Regions from separate parts of the Atlantibacter sp. MEI4A-1023 genome, predicted to be linked through region 2. Evidence: predicted binding sites of a transcription regulator. Region 2 holds the regulator's gene; the other holds the start of a gene.
The links. The regulator Fur, encoded in region 2, represses iron uptake genes when iron is present. The targets are predictions, from matches to a motif close to ATAATAATGAGAACNACTATCAA.

Region 1 (6,739 bases), 410 kb from region 2:
AAATGGCGCTCGTACCAGCCCGCCATCAGTGCGACAGTCCAGGGCCGCCAGCGCGCGACCTGTAAACGCAACTGCGCCGGGTTAAGCGCTGCGCGCCGTGCGTAATCGGTTATTAATGGTTGCCGTTCGCTTTCTTCCAGGCTGGCAGCGGCAAGCTCCAGCGCCACATCGCCATCTCCGGCGTATTCCCAGTCGATAAGCCGTAGCTTACCCGCGCTGCGCACCAGATTGCCCGCATGAAGATCCATATGCAGCGGCGCCAGGCGCAGCGGGCGCGGCTCACCCTGCGCGCCCAGACGTTGCAGCGTGCGTAGCCATAGTAGCGTGCGCCGGGCCGGATCGCTCTGCTGCCAGTAGCTTATCAGCAGCGGCAGCAGGTGAATGCGCCAGCCGAATCTTTTCTGGCGATGCAGAGTATACAGCAGCGCGGCCAGCTCACCCGCATCGGGTAACGTTTCGACCACGTCACCGCGAATAAATTCGCTTACCAGCCAGCCGTCGCCCAGAGCGTAAGGTTTTGGCCCCAGGCCGGGGGCGAGCCGCTTCAGGGCGCGGTAGTGGCGGCGCAGGCTAACACCAGATTGCAGCGTCGCGCTATCGCGCCGGGCAACCAGCGGCATGCCAGCCCATTCAAGGCGCAGGCTCTGGCCGCTGGAGCCGGGGAGCGGAGAAACAGAACCGGCGGCCTGAGCCGCCGGAAACCGGGTTTGAAGCAGTGCGTTTAACGCCGCATCACTGGATTTGGGAAACCGCACCTTTACCTGACCAGATAATTTCGCCGGTTTGCACCAGCATCAGTTGCATTTGCAGGGTCGGGGCGCTGACGTTGCCGCCTGCGCTGGTATACAGCACATAGTGCGCACCGACGTTACGGGCAATGCCAATCGCCTTGCTGCGCGTGCCCAGGCTGTCCTGCGGGGAGAGGCCGAGCTGCTGCTTCGCCATCGAGAGTTGTTGCGCGGAGACCAGCGTGAAGGTGTTGTTATTGGCTAAAGCATTGCGCAGTGCTTCGGTAGCCGGACCGGTTTGCAGCGAACCGTTGGTACGGTTGTTGACCGAATCCACCAGCAGCACGCTACCAGCATTGACACCGCCCGCCTGCAACATTTTGCCGACCATCGGCTGAACCGCGCCGCTCCAGTCGTACTGGCGCACTTTCGGCTCCGCAGGGGTGGGCTCCTGATGCTCAATCGGACCCGGCTGCGGCGGAACTTCAGGTACAGACGGCACCGTTGGCACCGGTTCAGGTGTTGGCACCGGTTGCTGTGGCGCAGGTGTGGCTTGATCGACCGGCGCAGGCTCCTGTTGCCCGCGCATCACACACCCGGAAAGTATTAACGCTACTGTCGCCAGTAGCCAAAAACGAGGCATCGCCCTCATTAATATCACCCCTTATAACCAGAGATAGAGTCGAACCTGGCTGGCGCCCAGAAAAGGCGACGCCGCATTCAGCACGATGCGGCTGTGCGCAGGTATGATTACCGTGGCGGACTTATCCAGTGGATGCAATTCCAGTCCGCTCTCTTCGTACCAGTAAAATTGATAGTTCAGCGTTACGGGCACATCCTTTTCATTGTAAAGCGTACTGGTGGCGACGAGCTTGCCGGATTGACTGGATAATTCTGGTTTTTCAGCCATCACCCCCGCCGCCATCACCGAGGTTTCCATCACCAGCGTCTGGCGCTCGCTCACCGGAATTTCCGGGCGCGAGCTACACCCCGCCAGCACCATCAGTGAACACAATGCAAGAAGGCACGCACGTTTCATGTTACAGCCCTTTATGGGAAAGCATCGGCCCCAGCGCGCGTCCACCCAACAGGTGCATATGGATATGGTATACCTCCTGCCCACCGTGACGATTACAGTTCATGATCAGGCGATAGCCATCTTCGGCGATGCCTTCCTGTTCGGCGATTTTCGCCGCCACGGTCAGCATACGGCCCAGTGCCTGTTCGTGCTCCGGGGTGACGTCATTAACGGTTGGGATCAGCACATTAGGAACGATTAAGATATGGGTCGGCGCTTGCGGAGAGATATCGCGGAACGCGGTGACCAGTTCATCCTGAAACACGACGTCGGCTGGGATCTCGCGACGAATGATTTTGCTAAAAATAGTTTCTTCAGCCATGACCGTATCCTTTTTTAACGCTGCGGCGGTATTAAGCGCAGTAAACGAGTGAACATCTGTGCATTCAGTATATCACCCTCGCTGATTGCCACAAATGAAACACTGGTTTTAATCAATAGGTTGCGTGGAGTCCAACGGGATAAAACGGTTTGTTTCGCCGCATCGCCAGCAAAACAAACCGCAGGGTTACGACGCCAGGGACGCCATATCGATCACGAAGCGGTATTTTACGTCGCTTTTCAGCATCCGTTCGTAGGCTTCATTGATCTCCTCAATCTTGATGATTTCCACGTCTGAAACGATGCCTTTTTCCGCGCAGAAATCGAGCATCTCCTGAGTTTCCGCAATCCCGCCGATGCAGGAACCCGCCACCGAGCGACGGCCCAGGATCAGCGGCACGGTGTTGACATAGGGTTGCAATTCGCCCAGCAGGCCGACAAACACCAGCGTGCCGTCGAGGGTCAGCGTCGGCAAATAGGGGTTGATGTCGTGGGTATAAGGCACGGTATCGATAATCAGGTCGAACTGGTTTTTCACCTGCTCCATATGCGACGGATCGGTGGAGATAATCACGTGATGGGCCCCGAGGCGGCGCGCATCCTCTTCCTTGCCCGGTGAACGGGTAAACAGCGTGACTTCCGCGCCCAAACCGTTCGCCAGCTTGAGGGCCATATGCCCTAACCCGCCGAGACCGACTACCGCGACTTTACTGCCCTCGCCAATATTCCAGCGCTTGAGCGGTGACCAGGTGGTAATGCCCGCGCACAGCAGCGGTGCCGCGCCTTGTAAATCCAGTCCCTCCGGGATACGCAGCACAAAATCTTCACTGGCGAGAATAGCCTGGGAATAGCCGCCAAAGGTGGGGCGATGATCGAAGCGATCCTGGCCGTTATAGGTCTGGATATTGCCTTCTTCGCAATATTGCTCCAGCCCCTGCCGGCACGGATTGCACTCGCGGCAGGAATCCACCATACAGCCGATGCCCGCCAAATCGCCGGGTTTAAATTTCGTTACTTTGTCGCCGACCTCAGTCACCCGGCCAATAATTTCGTGGCCCGGCACCAGCGGATACTGGCTGAAGCCCCAGTCATTTCTGGCCTGATGGAGATCGGAGTGGCACACGCCGCAATACAGAATTTCTATCGTCACATCATCGGGGCGCGGCGTGCGTCGCTCAACCTGAAAAGGCGCTAACGGCGCGGTGGGGGAAAGCGCTGCATAACCTGAAACTTTCATCTTGGTTCTCTCTCGCTGTTAACAGACCTATTCACTGTAGACCCGCCCCCTGCTGATAACCACTGCGCGAAAAAAAACGCCGCGCGCTGCGCCACGGATAACGTTTGTTCCCGAAGTGTTTATAGAGATTTATGTTGATAAATCGTTATTTCGTGAGAGGAATGACGTTAATCGTTTAACTCATCAGCGCGATCGCTATCACCGTTTCTGGACTCCTGTTTCAGTTTCATTCTTACATTTGTTTACACCGATTCACCAAATGCATATAGTTCTCATTTTTATTCGTATCTCTGATGTTATTACCACACACAATATGCCACGCGGCGTTGGGAAACCCAGGCCGCGCAGCAAAATTTGCGTCTTTTATTAAGGGTTAATCATGTCTTTAGTTTTTGATACCAGGAAAAATTCTCTGCCGCACCGCTCGCTGCTGGCGATGTGCATTTGCGCCGCGCTGCCGGTGAGTTCGGCATTTGCCGCGCCGCAGTCTGAAGATACTGTGTTAGTTGAGGCATCAGCCGTTAACGCACAAGCCGAAGAGAGCCAGGATTACAGCGTTAAAACCACCTCTGCCGGCACAAAAATGATGCTGGTACAGCGCGATATTCCGCAGTCTGTCAGCGTAGTCAGCGAACAGCGTATGCAGGATCAAAAGCTGCAAACGCTGGGCGATGTTCTGTCTAACACCACGGGCGTTAGCGCATCGGTAGCCGACTCGGATCGTATTTCTTATTACTCTCGCGGATTCCTGATCGATAACTACATGGTGGACGGCATTCCCACCTTCTTCGAAACCCGCTGGAACCTGGGCGATGCCCTTTCCGATACCGCATTGCTGGAGCGTGTGGAAGTCGTTCGCGGCGCGACCGGTTTGATGACCGGGCCTGGCAATCCTTCCGCCGCCGTGAACATGGTGCGTAAGCACGCTGACAGCCGCGAATTTAAAGGCGACGTCTCTGCGGAATACGGCAGTTGGGATAAACAGCGCTATGTTGCCGACGTACAGTCACCGCTGACCGATGACGGCAGAATTCGTGGCCGTATGGTAGCCGGTTACCAGAATAACGACAGCTGGCTGGACCGGTATAACAATGAGAAGAAATTCTTATACGGCGTGCTGGATGTTGATTTGACCGACATGACCCGCTTCTCCGTGGGCTATGAATATCAGGATATCAACGTCGACAGCCAGACCTGGGGCGGCCTGCCGCGCTGGTATACTGACGGTAGCCTGGTTGGCCATAACAAACACGACAGCACCGCGCCAAACTGGGCCTATAACGACAAAGACTTTAATAAAGTCTTCGCGACACTGAAGCAGGGTTTCGAAAATAACTGGGAGCTGACCCTCAACGCCACCCATACCGAAATGAACCTCGACAGTAAGGCGCTTTATCTTGACGGTCTGGTGGATAAATCTACCGGGATGATGGAAAGTTACTACGGCGCAAGCTATCCGGTGGTGGGCGGTACGGGCTACAACACCGGTAAACGCAAAGTCGATGCGCTGGATGTCTATGCCAGCGGGCCGTATGAACTGTTAGGCCGTCAGCATCAGTTAATGGTGGGCGCAAACTACAGCAAACAGCATAACCGCTACCTGAACAGCTGGGCTAACATCGGCCCAGACGAGCTGGGCAGCTACTACGACTACAACGGCAAGTTCCCGGAAACCCAGTGGGGCGAACTGACAGTAGCGCAGGACGATAAGATCCATATTAAATCGGCCTATACCGCGACCCGCATCTCGCTGGCCGATCCACTGCACCTGATTGTTGGCGCGCGCTACACCAGGTGGAGCAGCGACACCCTGACCCAGAACATTGAGAAAAACAACACGACGCCATACGCCGGTCTGGTGTTCGATATCAATGAAAACTGGTCAACCTATGCCAGCTACACGTCGGTATTCCAGCCGCAAACCGTGCGTGACATTAACGGTAAATACCTGTCGCCGATCACCGGCAATAACTACGAGCTGGGCGTGAAATCTGACTGGATGGACAGCCGCCTGACCACCTCGCTGGCGGTATTCCGCATCGAGCAGGACAATCTTGGCGTTACCACAGGCCAAGTGATCCCGGGCAGCGCGGGTGAAAGCGCGTATGCTGAAGCCGATGGCACAGTAAGCAAAGGCGTAGAGTTTGAAGTTAACGGTGCCATCACCGACTACTGGCAGATGACCTTCGGGGCGACGCGCTACGTGGCGGAAGATCGCGACGGCAACGCGTTTAACCCTAACCTGCCGCGCACGACGCTGAAACTGTTCACCAGCTATAACCTGCCGATGCTGCAACAGCTAACCGTCGGCGGCGGCGTGAACTGGCAGAATCGAGTCTACCAGAACGTTGCTACCCCATACGGCACCTTCCGTGCTGAACAAGGCAGCTACGCGCTGGTGGACCTGTTTGGCCGCTACCAGGTGACCAAAGACTTCGCCATTCAGGCCAACCTGAATAACCTGTTTGATAAAGAGTACGATACCAATATCGAACAATCCTATATCTACGGCGCGCCGCGCAACTTCTCTGTGACCGCGAACTACAGCTTCTAATCACTTTCAGGCGAGGGCGTTAAAGCGCCCCGCCTCTTTCCTGTTTCAAAACCGCAGGCAATAAAAAAGGGAGCCTTGCGGCTCCCTCAGTCTCCCCGAACAACACTTAGCTGTTACGGATGTATTCATCCATTTCAGTTTTCAGGTTATCGGATTTAGTACCGAAAATCGCCTGAACACCTGAACCTGCAACCACCACGCCAGCGGCGCCGAGTTTTTTCAGGCCAGCCTGGTCTACTTTCGCCACGTCAGCCACGCTGACACGCAGACGAGTGATGCATGCATCCAGGTTAGTGATGTTTTCTTTACCGCCGAATGCAGTAACCAGAGCCGGTGCCATTTCGCTGGTGCCGGTGGTTTTGCTGTCTTCGGTAGCATCTTCACGACCCGGGGTTTTCAGGTCCAACGCTTTGATCAGCACGCGGAAGATGGTGTAGTACACCACCGCGTAACCTGCACCCACAATCGGGAACAGCCACAGTTTGCTGCTGTTGCCAGACAGAACGATGAAGTCGATCAGGCCGTGAGAGAATGAAGTACCGTCACGCATACCCAGCAGGATACAGATCGGGAATGCCAGGCCTGCCAGAATCGCATGGATAACGTACAGGATCGGCGCAACGAACATAAAGGAGAACTCGATCGGCTCGGTGATACCGGTCAGGAACGAGGTCAGCGCAGCGGAGATCATGATACCGCCGACTTTAGCGCGGTTTTCCGGCTTAGCAGAGTGCCAGATGGCAATCGCAGCAGCAGGCAGACCGTACATTTTAAACAGGAAGCCACCAGACAGCATGCCCGCAGTCGGGTCACCCGCCATG
Region 2 (6,739 bases):
GAACGCTTTTGGATCCAGTGTATAGAGTGTAGACAGCACCAGCATGAAACGGTTGACGGCACGCTTTTGTTCAGCGTATTCGTCAGAAAGCAGCAGCTCGCGAACAGCGCGTACACGATCTTTGGGGTTGTTGGCGGGTTTTTCTTCCATCACGGCGACGGCCGCGCTGCCCTCTTTCGCCGGTTTTTCGACTTGCGGTTGCGCGGGGTTGAATTTCAGCATGCGACGCAAAATGTCGGACGCGCTTTCACCAATGTGCTGGGTGTGGCTCGCGATATAGCGATAAAGGTCGTCATCAACTTCAATCGTTTTCATTTTAATCCAGTGCGATATCTTTCTGAATACAAATCGTTGGGAGTATAGGATCAAACCCCAACAGCGGATAGCGTCAAGCCAGGAAGGCGGCAAAAGTCAGATTTAACTGGATCTTGCGACCGGGCGGCAGAATGTTCAACATAATACCCTAACCTGACACCTGCAAAAAAAGAACTTTGCCATGAAATTACATACCCGAGCGCAAACTACACAACAATCGCATAACGCCTCACCGATCGTGCTGGTTCACGGCCTGTTCGGCAGCCTGGATAACCTGGGCGTGCTGGCTCGCGAACTGATTACCGATTTCGACGTTATCCAGGTGGATATGCGCAACCACGGGTTGTCGCCGCGCAGCGATATCATGACGTATCCGGCCATGGCACAGGATCTGATTGATACGCTCGACGAACTGAGTATCGACAAAGCCACTTTTATCGGCCACTCCATGGGTGGTAAAGCCGTGATGGCGGCAACCAACATCGCGCCGCAACGCATCGATAAACTGGTGGCGATTGATATCGCGCCGGTGGATTACCAGGTGCGGCGGCACGATGAAATTTTCGCCGCGATTAACGCCGTCAGCGAAGCCGGGATCACCTCTCGCCAGGATGCGGCGGCCCTGATGCGTGAACAAATCCCTGAAGAAGGGGTGATTCAGTTTCTGCTCAAATCCTTCGCATCCGGCGAGTGGCGTTTCAATGTGCCGGCACTGTGGGATCAGTATTCACATATCGTCGGTTGGGAAACGGTGCCCGCCTGGGATCATCCGGCGCTATTTATTCGCGGCGGCAATTCGCCGTACGTGGATGAAAGCCATCGCGAGGCGCTGCTTGCGCAATTCCCCCAGGCCCGCGCGCACGTCGTAGCGGGCGCGGGCCACTGGGTTCATGCCGAAAAACCGCAGGCCGTGGTACGGGCAATCCGCCGCTACCTCGATGCCGGGTAAAAATGGTTAAAAATAAAGCGGCTGATAAGTCAGAGTGCCGTTAACGCGTTGGCGCGCCGGATTCCCTCATGTATGATGGCGCGCTTAACTGCATCCGAGCCCCGCTCCTGCACCCTGTTTTCCCTGTCAAAACGCGCATCATGGCCAAAGAACAAACGGACCGTACGACATTAGATCTGTTCTCGGACGAACGCCGCCCGGGCAGACCCAAAACTAACCCGCTGTCACGCGATGAACAGTTGCGCATTAACAAGCGCAACCAGTTAAAGCGCGACAAAGTGCGCGGGCTCAAGCGCGTTGAGCTCAAACTGAACGTTGAAGCGGTTGACGCGCTCAACATGCTGGCAGAGGCCCGCAATATCAGCCGCAGCGAATTGATCGAAGATATTCTGCTGTCACAGCTCGCCGCCCTTAAAGACTGAGCGTTATCTAAAAACACGGCGCGATGTAGCAGACTGTGCACATGGCCGTGATAGAGATTTCCGCCAGCTTGTCTGTTCTGCTATGATTGCCCTATCTGTAGGCTTTTTGCCTCAACCATCTCATTAAGTTTCAAGAGGTTATTTTACTCATGGCAATCGTAGGCATTTTCTTCGGCAGCGATACCGGCAACACTGAAAATATCGCAAAAATGATTCAAAAACAGCTTGGTAAAGATGTTGCTGAAGTGCGTGATATTGCTAAAAGCAGCAAAGAAGACCTCGAAAGTTTTGATATTTTGCTGCTGGGCATCCCTACCTGGTATTACGGCGAAGCGCAGTGCGACTGGGATGACTTCTTCCCTACCCTCGAAGAGATTGATTTCAACAATAAACTGGTTGCCCTGTTTGGTTGTGGCGACCAGGAAGACTATGCCGAATACTTCTGCGATGCGCTGGGCACCATGCGTGACATTATTGAACCGCGCGGCGCAACTATCGTTGGCCACTGGCCGACTGAAGGCTATCACTTTGAAGCCTCCAAAGGCCTGGCGGATGACGATCACTTCCTCGGTCTTGCCATCGACGAAGATCGCCAACCGGAACTCACCGCAGAACGCGTTGAAAAATGGGTTAAACAGGTTTCTGAAGAGCTGCACCTGCAGGACATCATCAACGCCTGATTATTAAGGGTGCTAAGTCAATTAGCGCCTTTTTATCTTGATTGATAGGCAAAAGCGATAAAAATAATTGCTACAAATTTTTAACTTTTGCCTCCAGACCTGTACAATATACGCCTTACGCATCGGGTGATTTTGCAACAAATGCAGGCAGCGCCACGATTTTGGGTATTTTTAAGCAAGGCAGTTGCAGTTTTCATTTAGGCATGGCAGTTCTATAATGAAACGCATAATGCCTTGCATCGATCTCTTGCTCCCTGAGGAGCGAATCGTTACGTAACAGGACAAATTCCGCATGACTGACAACAATACCGCATTGAAAAAGGCTGGCCTGAAAGTCACGCTTCCGAGGTTAAAAATCCTCGAAGTGTTGCAGGGGCCGGACAACCACCATGTCAGTGCGGAAGACTTATACAAACGCCTGATCGACATGGGTGAAGAGATTGGGTTAGCGACCGTTTACCGCGTTCTTAACCAGTTTGATGATGCCGGAATCGTCACGCGCCATAATTTTGAAGGCGGCAAATCCGTTTTCGAGTTGACTCAGCAGCATCATCACGATCACCTCATTTGCCTTGACTGCGGTAAAGTGATCGAGTTTAGCGACGATTCAATCGAAGCGCGCCAGCGTGAAATTGCCTCCCGTCACGGTATTCGCTTAACTAACCACAGCCTGTACCTGTATGGCCATTGCGCAGAAGGCGATTGCCGCGAAGACGAAAATGCGCATGAGATCGCAGAAAAGTAATTTTTTCTAGAATCATGAATTCCAGTAAAAGCCGACTAATGTCGGCTTTTTTATTTCTGATGATTTAAAAAATAACAGGCATGGCTTGCTTAATAATGAAACCTTTAAGTAAATCCTGTAATGAATTAAATAATGTGAATGATGTTTTAAGAATATATCAATAACTATATAAATCAGCCAGTTATCATATATTGAGACATCTTATCACCTGCCGGGTCTGTTTGTTGCGTTGCGGTTTAAAAATGCCATCACTTAAAATAGTGATTAGCATCGCATCCGATAAAATAAATCTGGTTAATCGCAATGACATTACCGCAGAAACCTCTCTCTGAATTATATCGCTTAACGGATTTATTCACTGACTATAACAAACTTACGCGTGTAGAAAGATATACCTTAATACCCGTAAGACCTCATACCGTTACGCTGATTCATGGTGGGCAGTTTTCTATCATTCGCAGCAGCGACAGACTTTTATTTGAAAAACAAACTGCGCCAGCGCTGTTTGGGCTAACCGGTAATGCCCGAAATCTGGCCTATCTGCGCATTTATGCCGATACGCAATGCCATTTCCAGTTAGTGCCTCTGGACATTTTCATGCAGCGTCTTGACGATAATCATTCGCTGCACTTAATACCGCCAATTTTATCCTGGCATATAGAAAGTTTACTTTATCGGGATGAGATGATGATGGGGCGAAATAGTTATCAAATGATTAAGGGGAATCTCCTCCATCTTAATCAACTAGATGAGTTTATGCGGTCAAAAATCAATGTTGCGGATTTCATCGTCAAACGAACCAACTTATCTCGCAGTATCGTCATGAAAGTTTTGTCGGCGATGCGCGCTAAAAATCATATCGATGTTAAAAGAGGCAAATTGCTGACAATCAATCAACTGCCTGAAAAACTCAGTTGATGCGAGAGGTAATTCATCGCAGTCTAAGACGTTCTCCGGGCCTTTCTCTTTTCATTTAAAGAAGCTTCACGCCAAAAAAAACGCCGCATTACGCGGCGTTTTAGCAATGAAATCTTATTCCCCGATTTTCGCCCAGGTATCGCGTAAACCCACCGTACGGTTGAACACCAGATGTTCAGGTTTGGAATATTTGCTGTCGAGGCAGAAATAACCTTCACGCTCGAATTGCAGCGCGTTGCCCATTTCTGCATTCTGCAGGCTCGGCTCGCCAAAACCCTGCTTGATCACCAGCGACTCTGGATTGATAGTCGACAGGAAATCTTCTGCCGCGCCGGGATTTGCCACGCTAAACAGACGATCGTACAGGCGGATTTCAATCGGTAACGCATGGCTGGCACTCACCCAGTGGATCACGCCTTTCACTTTGCGGCCGTCCGCCGGGTCTTTGCTCAGGGTTTCTGCGTCGTAGCTACAGAAGATAGTGGTGATGTTGCCTTCCGCGTCTTTTTCTACACGCTCAGCTTTAATCACATAAGCATTACGCAGGCGGACTTCTTTACCCAGCACCAGGCGCTTGTACTGCTTGTTAGCCTCTTCGCGGAAGTCGGCGCGGTCGATCCACACTTCGCCGCTGAACGGCACTTCACGGCTCCCCATCTCCGGTTTGTTCGGATGGTTTGGCATCGTGACCCTTTCGCTCTGGCCCTGCGGATAGTTCTCGATCACCAGTTTCACCGGGTCGATAACCGCCATGGCACGCGGCGCGTTCTCGTTGAGATCTTCACGGATGCAGGCTTCCAGCGCAGCCATTTCTACCGTGTTGTCCTGCTTAGTCACACCGATGCGTTTGCAGAATTCACGGATAGAGGCAGCGGTATAACCGCGACGACGCAGACCAGAAATGGTCGGCATACGCGGGTCGTCCCAGCCTTCAACGATCTTTTCCGTCACCAGCAGGTTGAGTTTGCGTTTGGACATAATCGCATACTCAAGATTCAGACGAGAGAATTCATACTGACGTGGATGAACCGGAATGGTGATGTTATCCAGCACCCAGTCATACAGACGGCGGTTATCCTGGAATTCCAGGGTACAGAGTGAATGGGTAATGCCTTCCAGCGCATCGGAGATGCAGTGGGTAAAGTCGTACATCGGATAGATGCACCACTTGCTGCCGGTCTGGTGATGATCGGCGAATTTAATGCGGTAAATTACCGGGTCGCGCATCACGATAAACGGCGACGCCATGTCGATTTTCGCGCGCAGGCAGGCTTTGCCTTCTTCGAAACCGCCGGTACGCATTTTTTCGAACAGCGCGAGGTTTTCTTCTATGCTGCGATCGCGGTATGGGCTGTTTTTACCCGGTTGAGTCAGGGTGCCACGGTATTCGCGAATTTGCTCCGGCGAAAGTTCGTCAACATAAGCCAGGCCTTTGTTGATCAGCTCAACGGCATATTGATGCAGCGCATCGAAGTAGTCAGAAGAATAACGCACGTCTCCTGACCATTGGAAACCTAACCACTGGACGTCGTTCTTGATGGAATCAACGTATTCGATATCTTCTTTTACCGGGTTAGTGTCATCGAAACGCAGATTGCACTGGCCCTGATAATCTTTGGCGATGCCAAAGTTCAGGCAGATCGATTTTGCATGGCCGATATGCAAATAACCGTTCGGCTCAGGCGGGAAACGGGTATAAACAGTCGAGTGTTTTCCACTGGCCAAATCTTCATCAATGATTTGGCGAATAAAGTTAGTCGGGCGGGCTTCAGCCTCACTCATTGCGCATTCCTCAAAGCTTCGCAAAATAGATAACGGTGAATGATCTTATAACCTAAGACGGGACACAACCATTAGTTGCACAAAAACACAATAACCGCTGCGTTCCGGCGATTTTGCATAAAAAAAGCGGCGGAATTCTCTTCCGCCGCTTAAGGCAACCTCTTACTCAGGAGCGATTATTTGCCTTTAATCTCATACAGTGGGGTTTGACCGGCAATGACCTGACCTTGCGCCTTAATGACCAGGCCGCTGAAGTCGTCGATATTGCTGCAAACCACTGGGCTAATCATGGAGCGCGCATTGGCGTTCAGGAAATCCAGATCCATTTCCAGCACTGGTTGGCCCGCCGTCACTTCAGCACCCTCTTCCACCAGGCGGCTAAAGCCCTGGCCGTTCAACGCCACCGTATCGATACCCATATGGACAACGATTTCAGCGCCGTTTTCGGTTTCCAGACAGAACGCGTGGTTGGTGTTGAAGATCTTAACGATGGTGCCAGCAGCTGGCGCAACCACGGTTTTTGCCGTCGGTTTAATCGCCACGCCATCACCCACCGCTTTGCTGGCGAAGGCTTCGTCCGGCACATCGTCGAGCGCAACCACATCACCGGTCACCGGCGCAACCAGCGTTGCGATAGTGGAGGTGGTATTCGGGGTGGCCTGCGGCTTCGCCGTTTGAACCGGTGCGGCAACCGGCGCGGTTTCGCCCGTAGCCGGTGTGGCGGCAGGTACGTTGCCAACAGTTTTCATTGCATCGGCGATTTTTTCCGCCATAAAACCAACGATAATCTGCACGCCGGTTTTATTGAGACGGATAACGCCCGTTGCGCCAAGGCGTTTCGCCAGGGCTTCGTTAACGCGGGAGGAATCTTTCACCGACAGACGCAGACGGGTGATACAGGCGTCAATCCCGGTCAGGTTGTCTGAAC

Region 1: fhuE (ferric-rhodotorulic acid/ferric-coprogen receptor FhuE) is a predicted target of Fur. The motif match lies at 3,624-3,646, and genes of this name have one in related genera.

The regions. Positions count from the first base shown of each region.
Region 1 covers NZ_CM149568.1:1,932,036-1,938,774, reverse strand. Annotated here, with positions in the region: gene thiK (thiamine kinase) at 1-755, opposite strand, end outside; gene lpoB (penicillin-binding protein activator LpoB) at 733-1,380, opposite strand; gene ACVV26_RS09410 (YcfL family putative periplasmic lipoprotein) at 1,393-1,767, opposite strand; gene hinT (purine nucleoside phosphoramidase) at 1,769-2,128, opposite strand; gene ACVV26_RS09400 (NAD(P)-dependent alcohol dehydrogenase) at 2,315-3,364, opposite strand; gene fhuE (ferric-rhodotorulic acid/ferric-coprogen receptor FhuE) at 3,741-5,918, shown strand; gene ptsG (PTS glucose transporter subunit IIBC) at 6,025-6,739, opposite strand, start outside.
Region 2 covers NZ_CM149568.1:1,525,070-1,531,808, reverse strand. Annotated here, with positions in the region: gene seqA (replication initiation negative regulator SeqA) at 1-315, opposite strand, end outside; gene ybfF (esterase) at 497-1,264, shown strand; gene ybfE (LexA regulated protein) at 1,405-1,686, shown strand; gene fldA (flavodoxin FldA) at 1,836-2,366, shown strand; gene fur (ferric iron uptake transcriptional regulator) at 2,659-3,111, shown strand; gene ACVV26_RS07385 (helix-turn-helix domain-containing protein) at 3,415-4,029, shown strand; gene glnS (glutamine--tRNA ligase) at 4,144-5,811, opposite strand; gene nagE (N-acetylglucosamine-specific PTS transporter subunit IIBC) at 5,988-6,739, opposite strand, start outside.